One region of the Peribacillus sp. NPDC096447 genome, then DNA from elsewhere that is predicted to be linked to it. Evidence: riboswitches for the same ligand, from Rfam matches in the RefSeq annotation. Region 1 holds a riboswitch; the other holds the start of a gene.
What was found. A riboswitch is a leader RNA that binds a small molecule or an ion and turns the genes downstream of it on or off. The one in region 1 is predicted to bind FMN.
Positions count from the first base shown of each region.

Region 1 (15,139 bases):
ATAGAATCAGCCTATCAAGCTAGAAAAACAATGGCAGCTTTACCTAGTCATAAACGTGCTGCCATACTTGAAAAGCTTGCGGGCCTTTTGGAAAGCCGCAAAGATGAGGCAGCTGAAATAATTGCTAAAGAGGCAGCGAAACCGATTAAAACGGCAATGGTTGAAGTATCCCGGACGATTGCCACATATAAATTTGCAGCAGAGGAAGCAAAACGGATTCATGGAGAAACATTGACGATGGATGCTACAGCTGACGGAGAAGGAAGAATAGGATACACAGTCCGTGAGCCTCTAGGTGTCGTGGGTGCGATTACGCCTTTTAATTTTCCGATGAACCTGGTTGCCCATAAAGTAGGCCCGGCGATTGCTGCCGGAAATACACTTGTCCTGAAACCTGCGAGCCAAACACCGCTATCTTCGCTATTTCTTGCTGAACTCTTAGCCGAAACGGATTTGCCGGCAGGTGCGTTTAATTTAGTTACCGGAAGCGGCTCGGTAATCGGTGATAAATTAGTCACCGATTCACGGGTGAAGAGCATTTCATTTACCGGAAGTCCGGCTGTCGGAATCGGGATCCGTAATAAGGCCGGGTTAAAGAAAGTGAGTCTTGAACTAGGTTCGAATGCGGCTGTCATTGTTGATAAAGGGATTGATATCGATAAAATCATCCAACGCTGTGTATCGGCAGCATTCGCTTTTCAAGGGCAGGTCTGTATTTCCTTACAGCGTGCATATGTTCATGAAGAGGTATATGATGAGTTTGTCAAAAAATTCACAGAAGCAACGAATGGCTTGAAACTTGGAGATTCTTTGGACCCGTCGGTGGATATTTCGGCATTGATCAGTGCTGGTGATGTACAGCGAAGCCTGGATTGGATCGCTGAAGCTAAACAACACGGTGCGATTGTTGCAGCAGGAGGCAAATCTGAAGGAAATATCCTGCATCCAACTGTGTTGCTGGAAGTGGATGCAATGCTTAAGGTATCTTGTCAGGAAGTCTTCGCTCCAATTGTTTTGATCAATAAGATTTCTTCCGTTGAGGAAGCGATTGACTTGGTCAATGATTCCGAATTCGGATTGCAGGCCGGGATTTACACAGAAAATATCAATCTGGCTCTTTCTGCCGCAGAAAAATTGGAAGTCGGCGGTGTTATCATTAATGATATCCCAACTTACCGTGTCGACAACATGCCATATGGCGGAGTCAAAAAAAGCGGAACTGGCCGCGAAGGGCTGAAATATGCCATTGAAGAAATGACGGAAATGAAATTGGTCATTATTAACCGGAATTAATCAGAAAAGAGGTGAGCAGCTGCTCATCTCTTTTTTCTATGAATCTTGAAAGAGTTTGGCCCATGAGTTATGCAAAAATGAATAAGTAATTCACGACTGAATTTAAATGAGACAGGAAAGGGCAAAAAACCGTGAGTTACCTAATATTTCAAACTGGCATGAATCTTGCTCATATCTAATATATAGGTAGATAACTTAAAATCGAGGAGGAAATTACATGCAGGAAACTTTGCAAAATAACAAGAAGAAAGAAGGAACGGGAGCACTGGACTTAAAGATGTTCATCAATGGGGAATGGGTGAATTCGACTTCAGGTGAGAAGAGGGATGTATTGAATCCGGCTACAGGGGAAGTTATTGCCAAAGCTGCGGAAGGAACACAGGAAGATGTGGATGCAGCGGTCGAGGCAGCAAAATATGCTTTCTATGAAGGTGGTTGGTGGGGAACTCCTGCAGTGGAAAGAGCTCGCATTTTATTCAAAATAGCCGACAAAATAGAAGAAAAAGCTGAAGAACTAGCTGCGTTGGAAACATTGGATAATGGGAAACCATTGCGTGAGGCTCGTTATGATATCGCTGATTCAGCAGCCTGTTTTAGATATTATGCAGGATTGGCTACAAAACCGACAGGTCAGACTTTTGAAGTTCCTGACGGCCAGCAAGCGATGGTCGTAAGGGAACCAATCGGTGTATGCGGGCAGATCGTTCCATGGAATTTCCCGCTAATGATGTCAGCCTGGAAACTGGCTCCGGCGCTTGCAGCAGGAAATTCCGTTGTATTCAAACCATCTGAGATCACTCCGGTGACAGCGGTCAAACTATTTGAAATCATGGATGAAGTCGGATTGCCAAAGGGTGTCGCAAACCTTGTCTTAGGAGCGGGGCCAGTTGTCGGACAAGCCATTGCCGAACATGAGGAAATCGATAAAGTAGCCTTTACGGGAGGAACGGCAACAGGACGTAAGATCATGGAGGCTTCACTGGGTAACCTAAAGAAAGTGACATTGGAGCTCGGCGGGAAATCGCCTAATATCGTATTTGCGGACTCTGACTTTGAGACTGCAGTTGATTATGCTCTATACGGGATTTTCTGTAATCAAGGACAAGTGTGCTCAGCAGGCTCCCGTTTGTTGTTGGAAGAGTCCATTTACGATCAGTTCATTGCAAGTCTTACTGCGAAGGCGAAAAAGATCAAAGTAGGTTCAGGTTCTGATGAAAACAGCCAGATGGGACCTATCGTTTCAGAAGCCCATATGAACAAAATATTATCGTATATCCAAATCGGAAAAGAAGAAGGCGCCAAATTAATCGTCGGTGGAAATCGAATTAAAGAAGAAGGCATGGATAAAGGTTACTTTGTCGAACCTACTATTTTTGTTGATACGACACCGGACATGCGGATTGTGCAGGAAGAAATTTTTGGTCCGGTGCTTGTCGTTCAAAAATTCAAGGATGAAGCGGAAGCTCTTCGACTTGCCAATGATACGAAATATGGTTTAGCGGGAGCGGTGTTCACGAATGATATCGCAAAAGCATACCGTGTCATTAAAAAAGTGCGTGCCGGCATCACATGGATTAACTCATATCATCCAACTTATAACGAAGCTCCTTGGGGAGGGTTCAAGCAAAGCGGAAATGGACGCGAACTGGGAACTTTCGGTTACGAAGCTTATACGGAAGTGAAGCAAATCAATAACAACTTGGATATCCAGCCAACAGGCTGGTTTGATGAAGAGTAAATAGCTTGACGAAAAGGCTGTTCCTTAGGGAACAGCCTTTTTTGTGGAATCGAGATATAATCCGGAAAATCGCAGATAAAATGCCGGAACCGGAGATATAATCCGAGAATCGCAGATAAAATGCCAGAATCGGAGATATAATTCGATAATCGCAGATAAAACTCCGGAATCGCAAATATAATTCCGGAATCGCAGCTATATTCAAAGATTGCTCAACGTTGACCTACTCTTGTTGGACTTTTTCAAGATCCACCCGTCCTGAGAAGAAAACGGCGCCATTACCCATATCTGCGAGGCGATCTGGGGTAAGGGAATTGATGTGTTGCTTTGTTTCGGGCGTATTCTGCCACAAGCCTTGGCTGACAAGAACGCCTGGTAACACATTTTCACCGGGAGCAGCGGTAAGCAAACATTCACCGCGACCGTTCCAGATTTTTACGATATCTCCGGGGGCTATCCCCATTGTTTTGGCATCAGCGGCATTCATGTGCAGTTTCGGTTCCTTTTCCATGGAGATATGTTTGGCATTATTTGAAAAGGTTGAATTCAAGAAATTGTGATTAGGTGCCGGAATGAATAAAAATGGCAGGTCGCTGTCTTTAATGATTGGCGTATATGTTGGCAAAGGCTCGTATCCATCCCGCTTCATCCGTTCGGAATAAAGTTCGATTTTACCGCTTGGTGTCGGGAGTTTGCCTGGGAACATCGGCCGCATTTTGGCTTTGACAAATTGATTCCTTGAAAGGGAGTCATAGGTGATGCCTTCCAAATGCGGGTTGTCGGGAAAATCCAGCGCCTGCCGTATCATATCTTCCTCTGAATCTCTAAATGCTTGTTCCTCAAATCCCATTCCAACAGCCAACAGTTTGAACAATTCAACATTCGATTTCGATTCGCCATATTTTTCGACTACAGGTTTTTGTATTTGGACGTAATTATGCCAGTATGAATTATAAAAATCCTCCGTTTCATAAGATGACGTGGCAGGAAGGACGAGGTCGGCAAACATGGCCGTATCGGTTAAGAATAGATCATGGACCACTGTGAATAGATCTTCCCGCATTAGACCTTCCTGTACCTTATTTGCATTCGGAGCGACAAGTGCTGGGTTGGAGCCGTATACAAACATGGAGCGAATCGGGTTTTCTTTTTCCAGAAGAGCTTGCCCGATTTGGTTCATATTAATGGTCCGGGTAGCTTTATTTTGCAATAAATCCGGACGTCTTAAGGCATTTGTATTAAACGCGAGATATCCTGAATTCCCTTTGATGGCTCCGCCGCCTTCCGCCATCCATTGGCCGGTAAGTGCAGGCAGGCAGGCAATGGTGCGTACTGCCATCCCGCCATTGTCATGGTGCTGCAGGCCATTGCCTATCCGTACGAAAGATGGACTGGTCGTGCCATACATCCTGGCTAATTCATATAAGTCATCAATTGGAACGCCAGTGATTGCGGAGACCGTCGCAGGGTCATATTGGCGGACGTGTTCGCGCAATTCAGCAGCACCCACTGTGTATTCATCGAGAAAGGGCTGGTCGACTAGATTCTCGGCATATAGGATATGCATTAATCCGAGGGCGAGCGCACTATCTGTACCAGGCAGAATCGGAATGAACCAATCCGCCCACTTGCCGGTTTGGTTTTTATGTACGTCAATGACAACTACTTTGGCCCCGTTTTTTCGGGCTTGCTGGGCAAGCGTTACTTGGTGCATATTTGTGCTCACAGCGTTAATGCCCCACATGATGAAAAGCTTTGTATGAATCGTTTCTTCTGGGTCGGTGCCGAATGAACCACCCATTGTATAGCTGTATCCGACTGAGCCGGCCGCGTTACAAATGGAACGTTCAAGCATGCTTGCACCTAGCTTGTGGAAAAAACGGCGATCCATCCCCTCAGCGCTAAGATTGCCCATGTTTCCGTAAAAGCTGTAGGGAAGTATGCTTTCCGGACCGTGCATATCGATCAGGTCTTTCCATTTGGAAGTGATTGTGTCAATGGCTTCTTCCCAGCTGATTGGAGCGAATTTCCCTTCTCCTTTCGGACCGATGCGCTTTAATGGCTGTTTTAAGCGATTGGGGTCATATAGACGGGCAGTCATGTTGCGGACTTTGTTGCAAATATTCCCTTTTGTGACTGGATGATCAGGGTCTCCTTGAACTTTAATGATTTTCCCGTCTTTTTTGTGCAGCAGTAAACCACATTGATCAGGACAGTCAAGAGAGCAAACAGAGGGAAAGACTCCATCTGGCTGATTGATATAGGATTGCATGGGGTATTCCTCCTAATAATTTAATCTAATAAAATGAATTTTCTTAATTATATTGAAAGTGAAATCGATGAAAGGTGCAAGAACTTCTTAACATATGTTTTTTTTTCTGATAAGCTTACAAGATGAAAAATTAACCTAGGGGGATTCATTTTTGGATTACGGAATTATAATATCAATTGGAATATACATGGCAGGCATGCTGTTAATTGGTTATTTGGCCTATCGGAAAACGGCAAACTTAACCGATTACATGCTTGGCGGACGGAACTTGGGCCCGGCTGTAACTGCATTGAGTGCAGGTGCTTCCGATATGAGCGGCTGGCTGTTGATGGGTCTTCCGGGTGCAATGTACATAAGCGGGTTGAGTGCTGGCTGGATTGTCGTCGGCCTGTGTGCAGGGTCTTATTTAAACTGGCTATTCGTGGCACCAAGACTTAGGACATATACGGAAGTGGCCGGCAATTCGATTACGATTCCCGACTTTTTGGGAAATCGGTTCAAGGATGGCTCCCGGGTCTTAAAAGTGGTATCGGCATCGGTCATTTTAATTTTCTTCACCTTTTACACATCTTCAGGAATGGTAGCAGGCGGTGAGCTTTTCCGCACGGCTTTCAATTTGGATTACCGGTGGGGCATTTGGCTGACGGCGAGCGTCGTTATTCTTTATACATTATTCGGCGGATTCCTGGCTGTTAGCTGGACGGACTTCGTACAAGGTACGATTATGTTCATTGCCTTAATTCTAGTCCCGGTTGTCACGATTGTAAATATTGGTGGCTGGGATCCCACCTTCAATGAAATAAATTCGATCAACCCGAATTTAATGCATGTTTTTGAAGGAACATCGACCATTGGCATCATATCTCTTCTGGCATGGGGGCTTGGTTATTTCGGGCAGCCTCATATAATCGTTCGATTCATGGCGGTTTCATCTGTTAAAGAATTGAAAAGTGCACGGCGAATCGGTATGGGCTGGATGATTTTTGCCATCGTCGGAGCGATGTTCACCGGGTTGGTGGGGATTGCTTATTTTAACCTGACAAGCAGTCCTTTAGGGGAAAAAAATGCTGAGTCCGTCTTCATCATTTTAGCTAAAGAACTGTTTCCTTCCCTAATTACAGGCTTTTTGTTGGCTGCGATTTTAGCAGCGGTCATGAGTACGATTGCATCTCAGCTGTTAGTATCGGCAAGTGCCCTGACCGATGATTTCTATAAGCAGTTCATTCGGCCGAAGGCATCTGATAAGGAATTAGTTCTGGTAGGTCGGTTTGGTGTATTGGCGATATCTGCCATTGCCCTAATATTGGCGTTTAACCCAAGCGGTACGATCCTAAAATTGGTGGGTTATGCATGGGCTGGTTTCGGAGCGGCATTCGGGCCGGTCATTCTGTTAAGCCTCTACTGGAAACGGATGACGAAATGGGGTGCCCTGGCGGGAATGATTGTCGGTACGGCAACCGTGATCGTCTGGGATATGATCGATAAGTTCGCTGAAGTATACGAAATCATTCCTGGTTTCATCGCTGGTTCAATAGCAGTGGTCGTTTTCAGCTTATTATCGGCCAAGCCTACAAAAGATATAGAAGAAGAATTCAATCAAGCCATTAAAAACCTCTCTTGATCATTGAAGGTCCAGTTAAAATGCTCTGGATTTTTTAGCGATATAAAACAATGATTGCAATATATATGGTACAATATCGATAGAGTCCTTATGTTGAAAACATGAGGGCTTTTTTTGAGTGATTTGGGAATAATAAACCTAAAACAATACAAAGGAAAAAATATGAACCAATCTCATAAAATTGCATGTAAAGTGGCTTTTATATATATAACCATTGGTGTCTTATGGATTGTCGTTACGGATTACATCTCTATGACACAGGCAAGGGCAGATGTTCAGATATATGCAATGTTTCAACATTCCAAAGGATGGATGTTCATTTTCATTACCGGGCTTTTCCTATACTTCATAATCAGATATTGGACGGGGAAAATGTTGAGGTCCCAACAGGAATTCATTCTGAAGGATGAACAGTATCGGTCGCTGTTCAAGCATAACCCGGATTGTGTCCTTGAGCTGAATCTCGAAGGAAATGTTGTTTCGCTAAACCCGGAAGCTGAGAAACTGTTGGGTCATAATAGTGACAATTTGAAAGGCAAGAATGCGAATCATCTCCTCAACTGGAATGAAAGTGATAAAGTATCTGAATTCTTTTTACAGTCCCTTCAAGGAGAGGCTGTTAAATTCGAAACGACCATCCAGAATAGCAGTGATGAAAAACGGATAATCCGTGTGACTTTTTTACCGATCATCGTTCACGCTGAAATGCTAGGGGTATATGCAATCGTTAGGGATATTACTGAATTGCGGCGCGAAGAGGAATTGATGATCATGTCTGAAAAGCTATCTGTTATCGGACATCTGGCTGCCGCCGTCGCTCATGAGATAAGGAATCCACTGACATCGTTAAAAGGATTCGTGCAGTTAATGGATATGACCCAGGAAGTAAACCCGCTGCATTCCGATATCATGCTGAAGGAAATTGACCGAATCAATATTATCTCAAGCGAACTCTTGGTTCTCGGGAAGAAACAGGATGTCGCATTTCTTAAGATCGATCTTGCCGACAGCTTACAGCAGGTATTCACGTTGATGAAAGCAGAAACGAATTTGAATAATATCGAAATGGGGTTCAGGGTTAAAACTGCCGAACCGATTTATATTATGGCTGATTCAATTGAACTTAAACAGTTGGTAATCAATATCATAAAGAACAGCATTGAAGCGATAAAGGATAATGGGGAAATTGAAATTTCGCTGCAAATCATCGATGGACAAGCTGTAGTCAGCGTGAGTGATAATGGCATGGGAATGGGGCCCGAGCGCCTTGAACGGATTGGTGAGCCTTTTTACTCCACGAAGGAAAAGGGCACAGGGATCGGGCTTGCAATTTGCCGGAAGATCGTTCATCGCCTTCATGGGGAAATGGATTTTGAAAGTGAGATAAACAAAGGGACGACGGTTACAATTCGCATTCCGTTGGCTACTGGACAAGAATAAATGGTACTATGAAAGATAGGAAAAGTTTTATATTAAAGGAGAACGATATGAGCGAATTACCTGCATTAATAAACGATAGAAAACCATATATACAAGAGGTCTGGAAAAAGTCCGGATTCGGACAACTCACCCCGATTCAAACGAAAGCGATTCCCGTGATTGTCGAGGGAAAAGATATCATGGCCGAATCACCGACAGGTACAGGAAAAACATTAGCATATTTACTGCCTTTGCTGGAAAAGATAGATCCTGAAAAAAAATCGCCCCAAGCTTTGATTTTGGCATCATCACGAGAACTGGTCATGCAAATCAATGAAGAAATTCGCATTTGGTCAGAGGGAAGCGGCATTACGGGTGCAGCATTCATCGGCGGTGCTAATGTGAAAAGGCAGTTGGACAAACTGAAGAAGCGTCCACAGGTGATTGCTGGAACACCGGGACGGATATTCGAATTGATTGCCCAAAAGAAATTGAAGATGCATGAAGTTAAGACGATAGTACTTGATGAAGGTGACCAATTGATCACTCCGGAGCATATGGGAACGATCAATAATATTATCAAAACAACGCTAAAAGACCGGCAAATCATGGTGTTTTCAGCGACCCTGCCGGAGGAAACGGAAAAAGCGGCCAGGGGATTCATGAATGAACCCGAAATGATCAAGGTTGATAAGCATGAAAAAATGGAATCAAAGGTGGACCATCTTTACTTTGTTGTTGAGAGACGGGAAAAGTCAAAGATTCTGGAGAAAATCACAAGACTTAAAGATGTGAAGGCCCTTGCCTTCCTGAATGATATAGCAGAGCTGAGCGTCTTACATGAAAAGCTGAGCTATAAAGGTATTGAAATGGGCGTGCTTCATGGCGAATCCAATAAAGTCGACAGGGAGAAAGCGCTGCGCAAGCTTCGTTCCGGAAAATCCCCGATGCTGATAGCAACGGATGTAGCGGCAAGGGGGCTGGATATTAAAGGCCTTACTGCGGTCGTTCATATTGATATGGCTGACAACATCGAACAATATATCCATAGATCAGGGAGAACTGGGCGTGCTGGTGCAGATGGCACTGTCATTTCAATCGTAACGGAAAGAGAAGAGCGAGAGTTGAAAAAAATGGCTCGTGAACTGGAGCTACCATTAACGAGAGTAACCTTCTATGGTGGAAACATCGTAGTCGATGAATGATTCGGAAAAAGGGACGGCCATGGCGGCTGTCCCTTTTTTACGAATGCCCGTAGGATTAAAATTATAAGAGTTGCTCAATTTGTAGAATCCAAATGAACTTATTCATCTATTGCCCTCGAGAAATCATATTATATTTACTATTAGGGGTTCATTTATGGGTGATAATCATGAATGAAAACGCTTCCTTTATATGGGTTTTTGACATATGATAGCAATAGAGACATAGGTTAGGAGGAGACGGTATGACAGGAAAGTATAAACAGTTTGAAACGGCAGTCATCCATGAAGGATATGACTCGAAGAAGCATTTAGGAAGCTTGGCAACACCCTTATTCCAAACTTCAACATTCACTTTCGAAAATGCCGAGCAAGGGGAGAGGCGTTTCGCCGGTATGGAAGATGGATATATATATTCACGACTTGGAAATCCAACGGTACAGGTGCTTGAAGAAAAGATTGCCGCTTTGGAAGGCGGGGAAGCTGGCCTTGCTTTCGGTTCAGGCATGGCTGCCGTTTCAGCTGTGCTTTTTGCGCTAACAAAGACAGATGACCACATCCTGTGCTCACAGGGGTTATATGGTTGTACATTTGGCCTTCTGCAGCTAATGAAAAATAAATACCGCATCACTCATGATTTTTGTGAAATGGATACAGAAGAACAGGTAAGGAAAATGATCCGGCCGGAAACGACCTGCATCTATGTAGAAACCCCGATCAATCCGACGATGAAAATGATTGACTTACAGATGGTGGTGAAAGTTGCGAAGGAATATAATGTGACGGTCGTAGTGGATAATACGTTTTCGACGCCATACCTACAGAGACCGCTTGAGTATGGCTGTGATATCGTCCTTCATAGCGCTACGAAATATCTTTGCGGGCATGGGGATGTCGTTGCAGGACTTGTTGTAGGTAAGAAGGAATTCATGAATCAGGTAGCAGGGACTACACAGAAGGATATCGGTGGAATCATTTCACCATTCGATGCCTGGTTACTATTGCGGGGGTTAAAGACCTTGCCTGTCAGGATGGACCGTCATTCGGCCAACGCAATGGAAATCTTTCATGAACTCAAGAAACATCCAAAGGTGAAAAAGGTATATTATCCAGGTGATGAAGCTTCACCGGGTCATTATATAATGCAAAAACAGATGAAACATGGCGGCGGCCTTATCTCTTTCGAATTGCATGGCACAAAACAGGATGCACAGGAATTCCTCAATAAATTGAAACTAATAAAAATTGCCGTAAGTCTTGGGGATGCGGAAACATTGATCCAGCATCCCGCTACCATGACGCACTCTGCCGTTCCTGAAGATTCACGGAAACAAATGGGCATCAGTGACCAGCTGGTCCGTCTCTCAGTTGGCCTAGAAGCTTGGCAGGATGTCTGGCAAGATCTTCAGCAAGCATTTTAGGCTGCCATTTTCCTTCTATTTTTAATGAAGATGGTGATGGATACGATAAAAGTGATGACAGCCAGGATATAAGAAATGTCCGTAATTACCGGATAGGCGGAGCTATTTCGTATCCCGATGCCTATGAACGCCCAAACGAATACGAGAGGATAGCACCAATCCCGGTTTTTACCTGCAAAGACAAAAGCCAGGATTGTTGCTGCAATCAGCAGGACGATCGTCCAGGCTAAACTTGAAACCCCAAAACCGTCCCATTTGATATACGTGAGGTAATAAGAAATGTCAGCAATCGTTGCAACACTTACCCAGCTTGTATAAACGGAAAACGGAAATAGGTCGAAAGGAGTGTGCTCCACTTTTTTTATGCTTGTATAAATGACCATTAAACTAGCCAAAAGAGCAATGATAATGAATACGGATAACAAAAAGTGTTCATAGTGCCAAGCCAAAAGCCAAGCGCCATTCAAGACACAGCTTAAAGCGAACCAAGGGAAGGATGCCTTATAAGCAGGGCTGTTTTGATGTTTGCTTAAAAACTGCCTGAATACCCAGATGGCGAGCAGGAAATAGATAAAGCCCCATATGGAAAATACATATCCGGCAGGAGTGAAAAGGACATCAAGTTTATCGGAAATCTCTCCTGATGTCTGGCCGTTCAATGGCAGGAAATTAGCTAAAAAATTCATCGTGACGACGAACAGATAGAAAATCAAGTTGATGATGGAAATAAGCATAAGGCTTCCTCCTTATATGAATTGTGATCCTCTAACCTTATTCCACATATTTAGCCTGATTAACCTCTTTAGAGCACATCGGGGACTTTTGAGGTCGTTTTTCCATAAAGAGAGGAAGTTTCTGTAACAATTGAACCATTTAAGGTTAGAAATTTTACATCTTCACTTTATGGTGATAAAATATTCAAAGATTGATATTATTTTAGTCCTTCGGGGTCGGGTGAAAATCCCAACCGGCGGTGATGAAGAAATTCTAAGCCCGCGAGCCTGTTAAAGGCAGGATTTGGTGAGATTCCAAAGCCGACAGTAAAGTCTGGATGGGAGAAGGACGTGTGGAACCCAAGTGTATACGTACGCCTAATTTTTCAAAAATGAAAATATTAGGCTTTTTAGGTATACAATTTTTTTCACTCATTTCTCCTGCTAACTCCTTAGGTTATCCTAAGGGGTTTTTTATATTTTATAAAAGGGGGAAAAACATGTTTACGGGGATCATTGAGGATATCGGTACCGTACATTCCATGAAAAAAGGAAAAAGCAGTATGGAGTTATCGATTCGTTCTGAAAAAATCCTTGAAGATGTTCATCTGGGGGATAGTATTTCAGTAAACGGAGTCTGCTTAACGGTAACGTCCTTCACGAAAAGTTTGTTTACGGTCGACGTGATGCCGGAAACGGTCAAAGCTTCCTCGATCCGGACATTGAAATTGGGATCACCTGTGAATCTCGAACGAGCCATGAGTGCACAGGGAAGGTTTGGCGGCCATTTTGTTTCAGGTCATATCGACGGAACCGGAACGATCATAAAAAAAGAACGGAAAGAAAATGCCGTTTATTATGTAATCCAATTGGAAGAGGGGCTCAGTGCCTTTTGCATTCCAAAAGGATCCGTAGCCATTGATGGAACGAGCTTGACGATATTTGGAATCGAAAGGAACCTATTGACTGTATCATTGATTCCATTGACTCATCAGGACACCATATTGGGACAAAAAGCGGCTGGCGATATCGTTAACATCGAAAACGACATGATAGGGAAATATATAATACATCAAATGAAAAATGGCAATCCAAAACCAGGACTGAATTTAGAGTTTTTGGCAGAGCATGGATTCTAATAAAAGGGCGGTGTAATGATGTTCCATACAATAGAAGAAGCGATAGAAGATTTGAAGGCTGGCAAGGTAGTAATCGTATCCGATGATGAAGACCGTGAAAATGAAGGGGATTTTGTAGTGCTGGCCGAAAAGGCGACACCGGAAGCGATTAATTTCATGGCGACTCATGGACGTGGTTTGATTTGTACAACCATCACTGAAGAACTGGCAGCGAAATTGAAACTGCATCCTATGGTAGGAGAAAATACCGATCATCATGGCACTGCTTTTACAGTAAGTGTCGATCATAAAAGCACCTCTACAGGAATCAGTGCTTTTGAAAGGTCCTTGACCATCCTTGAGCTTCTTAATGAAGATTCGGTCGCTGAAGATTTTCAAAGGCCTGGTCACACTTTTCCGATAGTCGCTAAAGAAGGCGGCGTATTAAGGAGGGCAGGACATACAGAGGCATCGGTGGACTTGGCGAAGTTATGCGGTGCCGCTCCAGCTGGTGTCATTTGTGAAATCATGAATGAAGATGGAACGATGGCCCGGGTATCCGATTTAGAAGTCATCGCTGATAAATTCAACTTGAAATTCATTACGATAGCCGATTTGATTCGGTATCTTCAACAAAATGATACTATCGGGAAACAGGAGCTTGAACTGAACATCCCGAAAGCTTGAGGATTTAAGGAATTACATCTTAACAGAACAAAAAAATTATATTGTTTTTTAAAATTAGGAGGAATTGGACATGGGGAAAACTATTGAAGCACAATTAATCGGATCAGGATTGAAAGTCGGCATCGTGGTAGGAAGATTTAATGAGTTTATCACAAGCAAGCTTTTAGGAGGGGCATTGGATGGCCTTAAGCGTCATGGCGTTGATGAGAATGATGTTGACATCGCTTGGGTCCCTGGTGCTTTTGAACTACCGTTAATTGCAAAAAAACTTGTGAATACAGGTAAATATGATGCAGTAATCGGCCTTGGAACGGTAATCAGGGGTGCCACTTCACATTATGATTATGTTTGTAATGAAGCAGCTAAAGGCATGGCTTCCGTTTCCTTGGAAACAGGTGTACCGGTTATCTTCGGTTTGCTGACAACTGAAAATATTGAACAAGCGATTGAACGTGCAGGAACAAAATCAGGTAACAAAGGCTATGAAGCGGCCGTTAGTGCAATTGAAATGGCCAACCTTGGAAAATTGATTGAACAGTGATTTGGCATAAAAAAGCCGCAGGGAATAACATTCCTGCGGCTTTTTTAATTGTCGGATTGAAATACCTCGATTTCAAAGTAATGTGTTTTCACTATATATTGGTATAAATTATGGAAAAAAAAGATTCATTAGGGAATTTTCAAAAAAAAAACGAACAAAAGCATCACGTAATGGAAGCATGATAAAATATGCAGATATGATTATGCTACAATTGTAAAGATTGCAATTGAAATTCATGACTTTAGGGAAAAGTAAATTTATTAGTTATTAGGAGGGGTTTGTGTGTACCATCTCTTTACACATAATGATTTAGATGGAGTTGGCTGCGGCATTGTAGCTAAGCTGGCATTCGGAGAAGAAGTAGTGGTTAGTTATAATTCAATTGGTCGCCTTAATCAGAATGTAGGAGCTTTTCTTGAGCAGGCCAAGATTGAAGATACATTAATTGTTACTGATCTATCGGTTGATGAAGATAACGAAAAAATGATTACTCAGTTTGTGGAAGATGGAGGCAAAGCGCTGCTGATTGATCATCATAAGTCAGCATTGCATTTGAACGAACATGATTGGGCATCTGTAACTGTAGAACAGGAAGATGGTAAACAGACGGCAGCAACATCATTATTCTATCAGTATGCAGTTGAAAATAAATACCTGGAACCTTCAAGCATTGTCGCTGAATTCGTTGAATTGGTCCGACAATACGATACTTGGGAATGGGAAGTCAATAAAAATACAACGGCAAAACGATTGAATGACCTGTTTTTCATGATTCCGATTGAGGAATTCGAAATGAAAATCGCGAATAAGCTGTCGACGGCTGAAAGTTTTACTTTTGACGAAGTGGAGCAAACCCTTCTGAATGTTGAAGAGAGTCGGGTAGATCGGTACATAAACAGGAAAAAAAGAGAAGTCTATCAGGCAACGGTCGGTCCCCATACAGCTGGTGTGGTCCATGCAGAGTCATATCACTCAGAATTGGGTAATGAACTGTCGAAAGAGTTCTCGCATCTTGATTATATAGCGATCTTGATGGTTGGAAGTAAAAGAATCAGCTTCCGGACAATTCATGACGATATTGATGTTTCTGAAGTTGCTGGCAAGTACGATGGAG
Region 1 is NZ_JBIWEV010000006.1:167,928-183,066, forward strand. Features, by position in the region: gene ACIQZD_RS20500 (aldehyde dehydrogenase family protein) at 1-1,293, shown strand, start outside; gene ACIQZD_RS20505 (aldehyde dehydrogenase family protein) at 1,511-3,031, shown strand; gene ACIQZD_RS20510 (molybdopterin oxidoreductase family protein) at 3,255-5,303, opposite strand; gene putP (sodium/proline symporter PutP) at 5,455-6,924, shown strand; gene ACIQZD_RS20520 (ATP-binding protein) at 7,039-8,364, shown strand; gene ACIQZD_RS20525 (DEAD/DEAH box helicase) at 8,412-9,548, shown strand; gene megL (methionine gamma-lyase) at 9,791-10,966, shown strand; gene ACIQZD_RS20535 (TspO/MBR family protein) at 10,963-11,700, opposite strand; FMN riboswitch at 11,903-12,033, shown strand; gene ribE (riboflavin synthase) at 12,180-12,818, shown strand; partial or broken gene ribB (3,4-dihydroxy-2-butanone-4-phosphate synthase) at 12,837-13,475, shown strand; gene ribH (6,7-dimethyl-8-ribityllumazine synthase) at 13,555-14,025, shown strand; gene ACIQZD_RS20555 (DHH family phosphoesterase) at 14,308-15,139, shown strand, end outside.

Region 2 (15,139 bases), on a different contig from region 1:
AAACTTTTCCTTCTTCCGCACTCGTAGTCATGATGATCGTTATGCCTTTATCGATTGCAGCCTGTATGGAAGTCACCATTACCGGTGTAACCTGTCCCCTTCCTACCCCCTCGAGCACGATGCCTTTCGCACCGTTTGCAACCGCAGCATCAATAAAGAGGCCATCAGCGCCTGTATGGCACTTGATGATATCCACCCTGGGAATGCGATCCCGAATATCATAACACTCCCTATGTAATGGTTTTTGATAGATGCTGACGACATCATTATCAATTATCCCCAAATATCCATAGCCAAAAGATACGAAACCCTGCAAATTGGAAGCATGAACTTTTTTGACATACTTGGCTGAATAGATCCGCTCATTAAAAACGACTACTACGCCGACGTCCCTTATAAGATCACTGGCAGCGCATAATATCGAATTCCTTAGATTGGAATATACATCGGTGCCCACCTCTTGAGGAGAACGTTGTGAGCCGGTTATTACGATTGGACGTTGATCCTTAGTCGTGACATCAAGGAAATAAGCCGTTTCCTCAAGTGTATCCGTACCGTGTGTCACGACGATTCCCGTAACATCAGGATCCTCCAATTCCTTTTGAATGGCTGACTTAAGCTGCTGCATTTTCTCGAAGGACATGGACATGCTTGAAATCTGGAAAAGATCAACTACTTTAACCTCGATATCGTTGGGCAATTCGCAAAGTGATGCCAACTCATGGCCAGTCAATGCACCAGAGGCCAACATACCATTTGCAGTTGCTTTACTGGCAATAGTCCCACCAGTCGTTATTAATGATATTTTTTCCATACGGTCCCAGCTCCTTATTTATATAATTCACTTTTCTTTAACAGCCAAATGATAAGCAATCAATCCACCATGGAACCTGCCGTTCTCGATGAAGATTTCGTTCGCATTATTTCCGGCTGCCAGAACTCCTGCAATATAAAGACCTCTAACGTTCGTCTCCATCGTTTCCTCGTTATATGCGGGCCTTCCAGTCTCCTTATCAATAGTAATGCCCATTGAAGCTAAAAATGAATGGTCAGGATGGTAGCCAGTCATAGCAAATACAAAATCATTTTTAATGACTTTTTCCTCATCACCTACATGATAGATGACGCTGTCTTCCGTTATCCTGTCAACATTCGCATTAAACTCCATCTTGATCGTTCCATTGCGGACCAATGATTCGAATTCGGGAAGGATCCAAGGTTTGATACTTGGAGAGTAATCAGTTCCTCTATAAAGGACTGAAACCCTTGCTCCTGATTTGACCAATTCCAGAGCTGCATCCACGCTTGAGTTTTTGCCACCGATGACGGCAACATCACAATTAAAGTAGGGGTGCCCCTCCTTGAAATAATGAAACACTTTAGGAAGCTGTTCACCCGGTATGCACATATAGTTCGGATGATCATAGTATCCGGTCGATACGATGACATGCTGAGCAGTATAGTCACTCTTCGATGTCTTGACTAAAAACTTCCCATCTTCATGCTTTTCCACTTTTTCCACTTTTTCGAATTTATTGACCCGCAATTCTTTCCTTCTGACGACCTCCCTATAATAGGCTAGCGCCTGATTGCGGACCGGTTTACGGTTTTCGATTATAAAAGCGATATCACCAATCTCCAGTTTTTCACTCGAACTGAAAAATGTTTGATGTGTCGGATAACGGTAAATGGAATCAACCACATTGCCTTTTTCAATGATCAGGGACTGTATTCCCACTTCTTTAAGAGCGATTGCAGCAGCCAATCCACAAGGGCCCCCACCTATGATAATGACTTCTTCAATATTCATCTTTATTCCACTGCCTTTCCATGCACTATGTAATTCGTTCGTCTAATAATAAAAACTCCTATCAATACATGATAGGAGTTTTTACAAATCATTTCAATGATAAAGCAATGAACATGATTTTAACTATAAATTAATACATGATTTGAATCTTTTAGATCCAACCACGGAAGCGAGAAGCTTCAGCCATTTTTCTTACGCCAATCATATAGGCCGCTAGGCGCATATCAACACGTCTTGATTGTGCAAGTTCATATATGTTATTAAAGGATTTCACAAGGATTTTTTCCAGCTTTTCGTCCACTTCTTCTTCAGACCAGTAATATCCTTGGTTATTTTGAACCCATTCGAAGTAAGAAACCGTTACACCACCAGCAGAAGCAAGGACATCAGGAACAAGAAGGATTCCGCGATCCGTTAGGATTTGTGTCGCTTCAATTGTTGTAGGTCCGTTAGCTGCCTCTACAACGATCGATGCTTTGATATCAGCAGCATTTTCTTCAGTGATTTGGTTTTCAATTGCTGCCGGAACTAGAATATCACATTCCAATTCAAGCAGTTCTTTATTTGAAATTGTGCTTTTAAACAATTTCGTTACGGTTCCGAAACTATCTCTCCGATCGAGAAGATAATCGATATCCAAGCCTTCAGGATCATGAAGAGCGCCATATGCATCCGAAATCCCAATAACTTTAGCACCTGCGTCATGCATGAATTTAGCTAAGAAACTACCTGCGTTACCAAAACCTTGAATGACGACCCGTGCCCCTTTAATATCGATGCCGCGTTTCTTGGCAGCTTCATTGATACAAATCGTTACACCCTTTGCAGTGGCTGATTCACGGCCATGGGAACCACCAAGCACTAGCGGTTTACCCGTAATGAATCCTGGCGAGTTGAATTCATCCATACGGCTGTATTCGTCCATCATCCAAGCCATGATTTGAGAGTTTGTGAACACATCAGGTGCCGGGATATCTTTAGTCGGCCCAACGATTTGGCTAATTGCGCGAACATAGCCCCGGCTCAGCCTTTCAAGCTCACGGAATGACATATTACGAGGATCACATACGATACCGCCTTTACCCCCGCCGTATGGCAAATCAACGATGCCGCATTTCAAACTCATCCAAATGGATAATGCCTTCACTTCACGTTCCGTTACATTAGGGTGAAAACGGATACCACCTTTTGTAGGCCCAACAGCATCGTTATGCTGTGCACGGTAACCCGTGAAAATATTAACCGATCCATCATCCATGCGGACTGGTATCTTCACCGTTAATAAGCGCAATGGTTCCTTCAACAGCTCAAAAACTTCTTCCGGGTAACCCAGCTTATCCAAAGCTTTATGTATTACAGTTTGGGTAGACCTCAGTACGTCGTGTTTTTCTTCTTCATTTACATGGCTATTGCCTTTTGCCGATTCCATTAAAGTACCTCCTAGAAAATCTCATCCATATATAAATCTATAATGTACAAATAGTCCTCTTCATGTGCTAGTATACACCTTCGATACAGATATGCAAGAGTAAAAATGGGAATTTAAAAGTTGGAAATATTCTAAAAATGAAAACGTTATCATATCAACTGTTTTCATACACTTTAACCGTATATCTTCTTCGGCCGAGAGTTGAGACAAATAAGGCAAACCGCATTGTTTTTTTCTAATGTGGCTGCCTTGTCTCATTCGTTTTACATCAACTAAAGTGTGTGAGCAAAACATGTATCGCTTCATTTTCGATTATACATGTTCCGTATTCATTGATGCGGCAGAGTGTCAAAGTAGATGCATGGCCATACTCAGCCGCTAAAGATATGACCGTGTCATAGGTGGTGTCTTTAACATTTTCGATAAGTAAATAGTATCTTCCCTCAAAATGATAAAGAGTACTTTTAAGCAAACCTTGAAAAGATAATCTATGAGATAATTGGACGATATCTTCAAAGTCATTGAAAACATACAGAATATGGGGGAAGTCATCAATTTTCACTTGTAAATCCAAGTACTCCTCTTCATCTGTCAATAATTCCTCTTCGTCCTTCGTCACAATGATTATCAATCCTTGAGCAGGCAAGGAGAAAATTTCAATTGCAATGGAGCCACTCATTTTAAAGCTGAGTTCTTCGCATGCTTCTTCGACCATATCCTGAAATAGCTTATGGACCTTTAAGGAATTCCCTAAAATATCTTCTTTTGTAATGCCTCTATCAATTAAATCATCAAGGGTCAAAAAAATCTTGATTTTATTATTAGTTAATCGCTCCAGCTTCATAAAAAAATGCCCCCTGGTTACCATCTTCATACATCATATGAAGCCTTGGTCGCAGGGTGCATATCCATTATTTCACCTAAGCCAGCGCAGCTAACCTTTCAGCCATTCCTCCCATTTAGATTGGGTGTCCCCCATTAAAACTCCGTTGAAGGCAGTACGGTTTTCTTCGGATATAAGGCTCAGCGCCGCGCCGCCAAGACCCACCTTCAAATCCGGGAAATCCTTTATTAATGCTTCAACCAGCATAAATGTTCCATCAAGATTCTCTTTCAGTGAACATGACATGAATAGGTATGAGGGCTTTATGATGTTTAAAACGGTGAAAAGGTCCTCATCAGCAATGGATTCACCTAAATAAATGGTTTCATACCCTTTCCGCTTCAAGAAAATGGTGAAGACCAACAGTCCGAATTCATGTTTTTCACCGGGAGCACAAACGGTAAGGGCTTTCGGAAGGAAACCATTAGTCGGAATCGCATGCATGACTGAACTGATCCTGGATTTTAGGATGTTCGACGCAAAGTGTTCATGAGCGGAAGTAATTTCTCCCCTTTCCCACTTATCCCCAATCTGAACCAATATTGAACCGAGTATTTCAACTATGGTTTGTTCGATTGTATACATACTGAATGCTTGGCTTATCAGTATATGGGCTTTATTTTCATTGAAATTTAATAGAGCTTCGATCAATTCATCCGATAACTTAACTGTTTGTTCATCCTTACGGTTCGTTTCAGTAACTCCAATCGCTTTAGTGCCAGTACTTTCGAGTAGTGAAACGGCTTGGCTTATTGTAAAACCTTGCTCTGTTTTATTGATGAGCCACTTAAGGATTTGCAGATGTTTTTCCGTATAAAGCCGGTGCCCTGATTCATTCCTGACAGGCTCGATAAATTTATAGCGCCTTTCCCATGCCCTTAGGGTTCCCGGCTGAATGTCCAGCAGTTTTGAAACTGCCTTTATATTATATTTACCTTCTTGCATGGTTTTACAAGGCCTCCAATAACTGTACGATCATTTGTTGAAATTATAGTGGATTTTTCAAAGTCTGTAAAATCCCGATATGCTCGTCTAAAAGCAGCCTAATAGGTTTTTTCCACTGCTTCGCCTATTTCAGTGTCCGTCCCCCTTTTCAGGGTGAACAGGTGCGTTTCCGGCTTAGCCTCAAGCCTTAAAGGCACTGCGCTTGTCCCATAGCCATTACTCGTCATATATAAGCAGTCCCCCTCTTTTTTTATGCTGCCGATCTGATATGGCCCGAATCCGAATATGCGAATCTGCCCGCCATGGGTGTGACCTGACAGGACAAAACTAATATGGTGTTCCGGAGTCAACTGATTCTTGACCAATGGATTATGGCTTACCAAAATCCGAAAACCTTCATTCCCGCAATCCGACAGTGCAAGGTCAAGCCTATCACGTTCTTCCGATATATCATCAATGCCCAGAAGAGCTATTTTGCTGCCATTTTGAGACTCAAAAGAAACAGCTGTATTATCAAGGATTTTCACACCATGTTTCAGAAGAGTCGCATCCAGTTCATGGAAGTCTCCTTCATAATCATTATTTCCCCAAACAAAATAAAGGGGGCCAATTTCTTTTAGTTTCAATATATTTTTTTCCACACGTTCTAAGGGAACCCCGCTTTCCCTAATGTCACCGCCGATTATCACCAAATCTGCCTTGTCACGAACTTCCTCTATTAATTTATCCGCAACAATCCGTCGATGAAGATCGGAAATGAAAAAAATCCGAACATCGCCAAAGCCTTCAGGAAAGTCTTTGAAATATAAGTCTTGAAAAATCACCCTATCTTGCATAGCCGTACGCCACATGTAAATGACCGTGGCAAATGACAGAAGAATGATGACTAAAAATAATCCAGATAACCAATACATCTTAGTTAAACCTTCTTTCCATCCTTATCCCAAACGTACTTTCATATAACCATAAAACCAAATTACCCGCAATTAAATATGATTTAACGCGCCCATCATTTATTTTCATGATATAAGTTAATATCATAATTCTTCTTCATCATTTCAAAAACCTTATGGCGATTTTTCCATTCTTCCTCTTTTTCCCATAATTGCTTACTTTTATTAATGATTTCACAGCGTAGCAGTTGAAACTCCTTCTCAGCTTTATCAAGCTTTTTTTTGATTAAAACCATATATCCATATAGGCCAATTGCTGCCGCCAAAAAAAGGAAATGGCTAAAATGATCGACGAAAACACTAAACATACTGAAAAAGGAATAGGAATAAGGTACAACGATATAAAAATAAAGATAAATCATAAAAAGGGCAGCAACAATCATGGTTGCCCATAAGCTTTGCAGGTGCTTCTTTTTAAGTGCCTCGAATTTTTTCTTTCGATCCACGACATTCTGAAGCATTTGTTTTGTTGCTTGATCCGTTTTCTCGTCCAATAAAATGATTGTCGATTCCATCGCATTTCCTCCTCTACTCTTTCAAATCATGATATGAAAGAGTAGAGGAAAAAATGATTAAGTACCTGTCACGTTTGGCTTCATACCGGGCCAAGTCAAGCAATTTTAAAAACACCCTGCCTATAAAGACAGAGTGCCATCGTTATTTCCTGATCGGAATTTTCAATACTTGACCTTTGGAAATTTCATTGCCATTCAGCCCATTCCACTCCTTGATCAGAGCAATCCCTTCCTGTGATTTGTAGTAATTCATAGAAATGCGAAATAATGTTTCTTGACCTTGAACAGTATGTAAGACAACTTTGTATCCCTCTTTATCCGTTTTCGCGGCTTGAACATTTTCGGCAGACTTTTTCTTTTCTGCGGCTTCCTTCCTTGCTTTTTCGTCAGCTATTTGCTGTGCTTTGGCTTTTTCTTCAGCCTCTTGCTCCGCTTTGGCCTTTTCCTCAGCTTCTTGCTTCGCTCTGGCTTTTTCTTCAGCCTCTTGCTCCGCTTTGGCCTTTTCCTCAGCTTCTTGCTCCGCTTTGGCCTTTTCTTCAGCTTCTTGCTTCGCTTTGGCCTTTTCTTCAGCTTCTTGCTTCGCTTTGGCTTTAGCCTCTGCTTCTTCTTTTTCCTTCTCCTCTTCAGCCTTTGCGGACTCTTTTTCCTTTAAATCTTCTGCCGTTGCTGTAGTTGGAATCGATTCATTATCTTCCCCACTCAAGATGACTTGGTCACTTTTCGTACCCTGTACAGGCCTATCCTGCAGATATGTATAAAGGGTATAAAATCCAATTGGAAGCAAAATAAAAAATAACGCTAATAATTGTATCATTGGGAACTTAATCTTCACTTTACTTTTTTTCTTTTTATTCTGGTGGACTTTGCTGCGCTTGGGCAATGATGTTTTAGCCTTCTGACGTTCAATTCGCGAACGAAGTTCACCAGCCTGATCATTTTCTTTTTCATTCTTTTGAACCCGGCTCATTCAAGTCACCCCCTTTCTTGCTCAACCCTCTTTGCTTTTTGTTCCTGATTAAAATACCAAGGATAAAGTCAATCAAAAAGTGGGCCGTAATCGTCACGATGATATTATTAGTCATTTCAAATAGAAAACCGATAAAGAAGCTCAAAACCAAAACATTTAAAAATAAAAACCAATTAAAAAGGTAACGATAATGAACGGCTGCAAAAATGAGGCTCGTAAGAAGCAAACCAAAATGTGTTTGCAGCACTCCTCGGAATAATAATTCTTCGCTTATCGCTACCACTAAAGCTACGACAAAAATCATCGGGTATGACAAATTACTGAAAATGCGTTCGTTAATGCCACCATCATCCTGATAGGAAGAGGGTGTCACTTTCATAAGCAATAAGTCTAATAGCACGACAATGACTCCTGCGGGAATTCCAATCAGCAAAATGTTCAGGTCATCATAGATAAATAAGTCGAAAAAGGCAGAACGGTCTTTAAATAAAATAATACCTAAAAAGATGGCTAACGTTAAGAGAATAATTTGTGTAAGAAACAAATTATATAGCAACTGTTTATCTGTAAGTTGTTTAATCATTTCAGCTTGCTTATTTTTCATTGCCATTTTCCTTTTTTAATAAGATATAAGCCAATTCCTTTTTCCACGAGGAAAAGGAATTGACCTGATCCACCTTGACTTCCGGCCATACATCAGCCATTTTTTCGGTATCCATCCCACAAATATCACAGCAGATGGGATTCACTTCCCGATGCTCTTCTTCAAAGTAGTCCAGTATTCCTAAACGTCGACATTCCGGTGCATAGATCCAATGCAGGAATTTATGAAGTTTTTCTTGATTCCTGGATTTCCTCTTTTGACAATACTCTTTCATCTCAGCCACTTGATGTAGGTTATTGCCCGTAATAAACTGGGTAAAAAAACGCAGCTGGACTTCGTTTAACGAAAAGGATTGAGACAGCTGTTCTTTTTCTGAGAGGGTCAAATTCACCGGAATCTTTTGTGATGCATTAAGGAAAGAACATACACCATCTATTTGCGAATCCGAAGGCAACTGTTGCTCCATCAAATGCAGCGGAAGCCCTTCATCCCCTTCGCAATATAATAAGACAGCCACACTTTGCTTCCCATCCCGTCCCGCCCTGCCTATCTCCTGAAGATATGCTTCCATCGTCGATGGGATATGAAAATGGATAACATATCTGACATCGGATTTATTCACACCCATTCCAAAAGCACTTGTTGCACATATAATCTTTAACTGGCCGGAAATGAATTGCTGCTGAATGAGCATCCTTTGTTCCTGTTCCATTCCACCGTGATAATAATTGGCACTATCGATCCCGTTTTCCTGTAAAAACCCTGTGACCGATTCCGCCACTTTTTTAGAGGAAAAATAAATAATCCCGCTTCCCGTAAATTTCCTGACAAGCTCCAGCACACGTGCTAGCTTCTCATCGTAGCTGAACATTCGCTCGACAATGATTGCAATATTTTCCCGATCAACAGATGAGACCGTTTCATTGACCGGCTCAATATTGAGTTTACCAACGATATCCCTCCGCACCTCATCGGTTGCAGTTGCTGTCAGGGCAAGAGTCAATGGATTGCTCAATTCACGCCTCACTTCTCCTAAATTCAAATAATCGGGACGGAAATCATACCCCCATTGTGAGATGCAGTGTGCTTCATCTATGACGAACAAGCCTATATCTATGGATTTCAAGGATTTTATCACACCATCCAGGCTTAGCATTTCAGGAGATAAAAAGATAAAACGATAACTATGCAACCGGTCGAAAGCTTTCCTTTTTTGATTTAATGTCAAAAAAGAGTTGAGGGTCAATACACTTTTTTCGCCACTCATCTTCAGCTGATCTGCCTGATCCTGCATTAATGATAATAACGGGGAGACAATTAGGACAGTCTTATTTAAAAGATAAGCCGGCAGCTGGTAACATAATGATTTACCTGATCCGGTCGGTAGCATTGCTAAAGTATGATTGCCGGACATCAATGATTCGACCACTTCCTTTTGTCCAGGACGGAATTCATCAAAACCGAATTTTTCTTTGAGGACTCGTTCTATATTCATCATCACTCACCTATTTTCGCAAGTACAAGTCTTATTTGGAAAAAGCTTATCTCTTTATTATCGACCATCTGCTTGATTGCTTTAAGCTTTTTCGTTCCAAGTTCCTTAATAGCTTCAGCAATTTTTCTCTCATCCTCGATAGACACATAATCTGAAATCGGAAAACTCTTGTCCGATAAGACAATTTCTACGAGGTGATCTTCGATGGTGTTGACTTTCAATCTGCGGATTTCAGCTATTTCACCCAGAGTTTTCCCTTCCTGGATGTATCGTAAAGTAGTCTGTGTAGATTGTGTCAAATGAGGATTTCCACTACTTTTCCAATCATTTGTTAATGTGGACAAGAGAGGGTATTCCTTTCCCGTTTCCATTTCAGCAAGCATTTGATGCAATGAGTCAAGGAAAGTAAAGCGAACATACTCTTCTTCTACGTCTTTCCTTTTTGCAATCTGTTCAAACGTAAGTCCAATCCTGTTAATCCCGGTTATTTTCAAAATGAAAATGTCTCGTTTCATTTCACTTTGACTTTCTAAAAGGGATATCAATTCATCATATAGATGTTGGGCAATCAACGCTCGATCCTGACGATTGGCATGTAAAAATTCCTTTACGAAGAATTGGATTTTGGGATTTCTTTGTATCGGATAAAAACGTCTTTCATTGTGGACAATATGGGATATGGTTTGAATGAGTAAGTTTAACCTTCCCCAGAAAACCGGGGTGATATTGTGATACTTCCAACCATTTATATACGCCGGAAAAGGATTATTTTTAAAGTAATCGACTAACATTCCCTCACCTTGCATACTAATTTCATATGCATCTGGTTTATCCGTTAAATTAATCAAGTCATGCTTTAGTAAATGTTCAATGTTTTGATTTAATTGCTGACGGGTAAATCGAGGTATTGTCCCAAAAATATCCGTTAGCCCGAATAAATGGGCATCCTGGATTGTTTGTGACGATTTCTTCCCCTGCAGCATATGGTATATAGCATAAATGGAGCGTTCGCCTTGAAATTTTTTTATCGCATATAGAATGATGGCCTGTAGATAATTATTCATGGGACTCACATCCTTGTTTCATTTAACCAATAAACCCATTGTAACAAATAACTGCAAAAATCGCCGTTATTATTGATGAATACAATGGAAATTATGTGACTAAATGACGAATCATGGAAAGAACCAAGTTAATTATTTCGATGTTTTCCGTTGACATTATGCTACATGATAGTTATTATCAATACAATTTCTATTGAAAAGTTTGGCATTCGGTCTTACAATAAGAAAGAGATAATAATCTGAAATAAAAAGATTATCAGTTGTCAATCAACTTAGGAGGGGTTATATTCATGGCTAAATTTACTATTGTGGATAAAGAAACATGCATAGCTTGTGGAGCTTGCGGAGCAGCGGCACCAGATATATATGATTACGATGACGAAGGGATTGCATTTGTTACCCTTGACGATAACGAGGGAATCGTTGAAATTCCTGATGTACTTATAGATGACATGATGGATGCATTTGAAGGATGCCCAACGGATTCTATTAAAGTCGCTGACGAGGCATTTGACGGAGATGCACTTAAATTCGAATAACGTACAAGCCATTTTCAATCGAAAATGGCTTTTCTTTTGCCCTCTCCCCATACCAAAATTAAACAGGCATAAAAAAACAACCGAATACGAATATCCGGTTGTTTTTTTATTTCTATCGTCAATGCCATTAAGCATTTTTATATAATGTTTGTTTATTGATCCATGTCTGTAATTTAATGAACAGCAACATGAATACAGATGTGATGAGTACGCCTTTTATCACATTGAAAGGCAAGATTGCCGTCGTAACGAACTTTCTTGACTCGGGTGCCGACATTGCATCCCATCCCATAAAGAAGGTATAAGCCGGTAAGAAGACATAATAGTTTAAAACACTCATGAATACTGCCATGGAAACTGTTCCCGCAAGTAAAGCGAATGTCATCCCTTTTTTTGAATTGATTTTCTGGAATACATAATAAGTCGGCAAGACAAACAGTATTCCGGCTATAAAGTTAGCGATATGCCCCACAGGTACAGCAGTCAAGGTCCCTGTCATGACTAAATCCAAAAGGTTCTTAATGAACTCGACTAGAATTCCAGCCATCGGTCCAAAAATTAATGCCGCCATCAGTGCTGGTATGTCGCTAAAATCAACATTGAGAAAAGGCGGGAATCCCGGAAACGGGAAATTTAAAAGCATCAATAAATAAGAAATGCTTCCCATCATGGCAAGTGTGACCGTTTTTTTCACTTTGTTCTTTTTCATAGGTCTCTCTCCTTCTTTTCCGATCTACCTGAAAAAGAGGTTAGGGTTCCAAAATATGTTGATGCTCAATAAAAAAACCTTTAATTCCAATAGAATTAAAGGGATAAATTAAAGGTTACATCAAACAAACGTTCAGCAAATAACTGTTGAAACGCACTCAGGAACCTCCATCTTCTCCCATCCAGACTATACTGTCGGCTTTGGAATCGCACCAAATCCTGCCTTGTAAGGCTCGCGGGCTTAGAAGAAGAAATTCCTTCATCACCGCCGGTGGGGAATTTCGCCCCGCCCCGAAGATAGATCTATAAAATTTTTTATACTTTCCATTATATCTGAATTACCTGTTTTTTGATAGCACTTTTTTTCTCAGTTGATTCATTTAGGTTGAATATCGATCGTCACAGTGAATGGCTTAAAACAAATAGTGGATACACAAAACGAAAATTCAAAATAATGAAAATTATTTTTTTATATTATTCAATCCTAGATGAAGCCATTTATATCGCGACATTAAACAGATGATCAGAAGATAACCATTCTATTAAGCGCTTACATCCAGATAAGCCAAATTGACATATTCAGCATTTCAATTGTAAAATTAACTGAAATTTAAGATATTTTTTTCCTAGGAAGGTGTTTAGACGTGTATCGGATTTTAGTAGCAGACGCCATTAAACCAGAAGGACTCGGACCGCTATCTGAGGCATCCAACATTCATCTCATTCAAAAGACCGTAGAGGAAGCTGCAAACGAACTTGATCAGATTGATGCAATTCTTGTAAGAAGTGCTACGAAGGTTTCGGAGGATTTAATGAACCGTATGCCGCAGCTAAAAATTATAGCACGCGCTGGTGTCGGTGTTGATAACATAGATATCCCCTCGGCGACAAAACGCGGGATTGTCGTGGTTAATGCACCTGACGGCAACACCATTTCAACAGCTGAACATACATTCGCCATGATGGCTTCATTAATGCGCCACATTCCGCAAGCTTATGCTTCACTGAAGAATGGGGAGTGGAAACGTTCTTCATATACGGGTACTGAACTTCGTGGTAAAACATTAGGAATAATTGGCTTTGGACGTATCGGAGGGGAAATTGCCAAACGCGCTAAGGTATTCGGCATGGATGTCATTGTCTATGATCCGTTCCTTACTGTCGATCGTGCAAAGAAAATGTCCGTAACGGCCCTGCCGTTAGATGAATTGCTTCCTAAAGCAGACATCATTACTGTTCATACACCACTTACGAATGAAACTAGAGGATTAATCAATAAAGAAAAACTGCTTACCTGTAAAAAAGGGGTTTATGTACTGAACTGCGCCCGGGGCGGTATTCTGGACGAAGATGATTTATATGAAATGTTAGTTCAAGGACATGTTGCAGGGGCGGCGCTGGACGTTTTCGTCGAAGAACCTCCACTTGGCCATAAACTGCTTGAACTGGATAGCGTCATTGCTACACCGCATCTGGGTGCTTCCACTAAAGAAGCCCAATTAAATGTTGCCGTTCAGGTTGCCCAAGAAGTATTGACCTATTTCGAAGGAAATCCAGTCTCAAGTTCGATCAACCTTCCAGCCATATCTAAAGAAGTGTTTGAAAAGGTACAGCCATTCTATCAACTTGTTCAGCAAATGGGATCCATTGCTTCTCAGTGCATGAATGAAGGAATTCAGGAAATCTCCGTTACGTATGCAGGAGAATCATTGGATTTTGATACAGCGATTCTTACAAAAAGTCTAATCTCTGGATTTTTGAGATCAAGAGTCGATGCATCAGTAAATGAAGTGAATGCCTTGTTGATCGCAAAAGAGCGTGGCATAACCGTTGGTGAAAAAATCTCTACGGACTCTTTAGGTTACTCGAATTTGATCAGCCTTAAAGTAAAAGGTGACCACCGTGAATTAACAATCAGTGGGACCTATATCGAAAATTACGGTTCTCGTATTGTAAGTTTGAATGGTTTCAAAATCGACTTTCATCCAGAACCGAATTTACTTTATATCCAGCATACCGATAAACCTGGTGTAATCGGTAACGTAGGTAAGGTCCTGGGTGATCACGGAGTGAATATAGCCACCATGCAGGTTGGCCGAAAAGAAGCTGGCGGGGAAGCCATCATGGTTTTGAGCTTTGATTTACCATTGGAAGATAACATGAAACAATTTTTAATGGAAACAGAAGAAATTACATTCATGGCCCGTATTTCATTATAAGAAAAAAAAGTGCCCGTCATCGCGGGCACTTTTTCTGTGAATGAAAGGGGCTTTTGACAACCATGGACAGGGTGTTTATAACGCACCATCATATGGAAAACCTTCATATTTATTTAGACTTTGCCCGCTGCATCAATTCACTCGGTTCGGTGCTTTGGGCACCAATATGTCTTCAGTTAAGTTCAGCTGGCCTACCTCTTCAATTGGAGCATTTTCAAACTTCACTTTTTCAAAACCAAAATCCTTAGCTATGAAGAGTATGGCTTCTAAAGCTTGAAGGGATTCCTCACTATTTTCAATAGCAGCTTGATCTGATAATTGAATGATCACAAGATCTCCATTTGAGCTTATCCTTTCCCATTTCAGGTCAGGCGGGATTGCAGGTGAAATTCCCTCGATGTCTGCCTCCCCTTTTCCAGCCTGCAGCGCCTCCTCAAAGTCCTGATATCCCATATTGCTTGGAACAAGAAACCTTGGGGAGGACTCATCCTTTTGGTAAAGCAGGTATGTGCGATTTTTTTGATGAGGTATATCCACCTCCTTTAAATATCCCGCATGCGCAAACATGGCACCTTGCTCACCATCTGTAGAAAATGTCATTTTATCTATATTATTATAGGAAAGCGTATCCTCCATCGAATGGAGAAAAAGTGTATCTTCATCCAATAGTTGGCTTTTTTCTTGAAAATCAATATGAGCAGTGGCCGTATCGTTTCCTTGGCTAATCTTTATATCAAGTGGAAAATAGTCAGATAGCCCATATTGCTCTTCATTGATATCGGACATTTGATTAACTAACTCTTTCAATGTATCACCTTGATCATAATGTTTGAGTTTAATTGAAATGGGAACGATGAAATTCATTTGATCATCTGGGATACCCATCGTAATGATCGATGCATTGTTAAGGTCATCTTGATAGATCGCTTGTGCAAAGTTTTTTTCCTTTTTCCCTTTTCCGGGTTCCATTTCTGAAACCTCGTCTTTAGATTCGATTTTTGCTTGCTT
Region 2 is NZ_JBIWEV010000001.1:254,438-269,576, forward strand. Features, by position in the region: gene ACIQZD_RS01250 (asparaginase) at 1-814, opposite strand, end outside; gene ACIQZD_RS01255 (YpdA family putative bacillithiol disulfide reductase) at 842-1,810, opposite strand; gene ACIQZD_RS01260 (Glu/Leu/Phe/Val family dehydrogenase) at 1,962-3,239, opposite strand; gene ACIQZD_RS01265 (genetic competence negative regulator) at 3,508-4,083, opposite strand; gene ACIQZD_RS01270 (MerR family transcriptional regulator) at 4,174-5,067, opposite strand; gene ACIQZD_RS01275 (metallophosphoesterase) at 5,166-5,981, opposite strand; gene ACIQZD_RS01280 (YpbF family protein) at 6,077-6,535, opposite strand; gene ACIQZD_RS01285 (LysM peptidoglycan-binding domain-containing protein) at 6,678-7,502, opposite strand; gene ACIQZD_RS01290 (CPBP family intramembrane glutamic endopeptidase) at 7,480-8,106, opposite strand; gene ACIQZD_RS01295 (RecQ family ATP-dependent DNA helicase) at 8,096-9,601, opposite strand; gene ACIQZD_RS01300 (YpbB family protein) at 9,604-10,665, opposite strand; gene ACIQZD_RS01305 (ferredoxin) at 10,956-11,204, shown strand; gene ACIQZD_RS01310 (ECF transporter S component) at 11,332-11,913, opposite strand; FMN riboswitch at 12,079-12,215, opposite strand; gene serA (phosphoglycerate dehydrogenase) at 12,557-14,131, shown strand; gene ACIQZD_RS01320 (hypothetical protein) at 14,264-15,139, opposite strand, start outside.
Region 2: it holds a riboswitch for FMN, as region 1 does, so the genes downstream of both, ACIQZD_RS01310 (ECF transporter S component) here and ribE (riboflavin synthase) in region 1, are expected to answer to the same signal.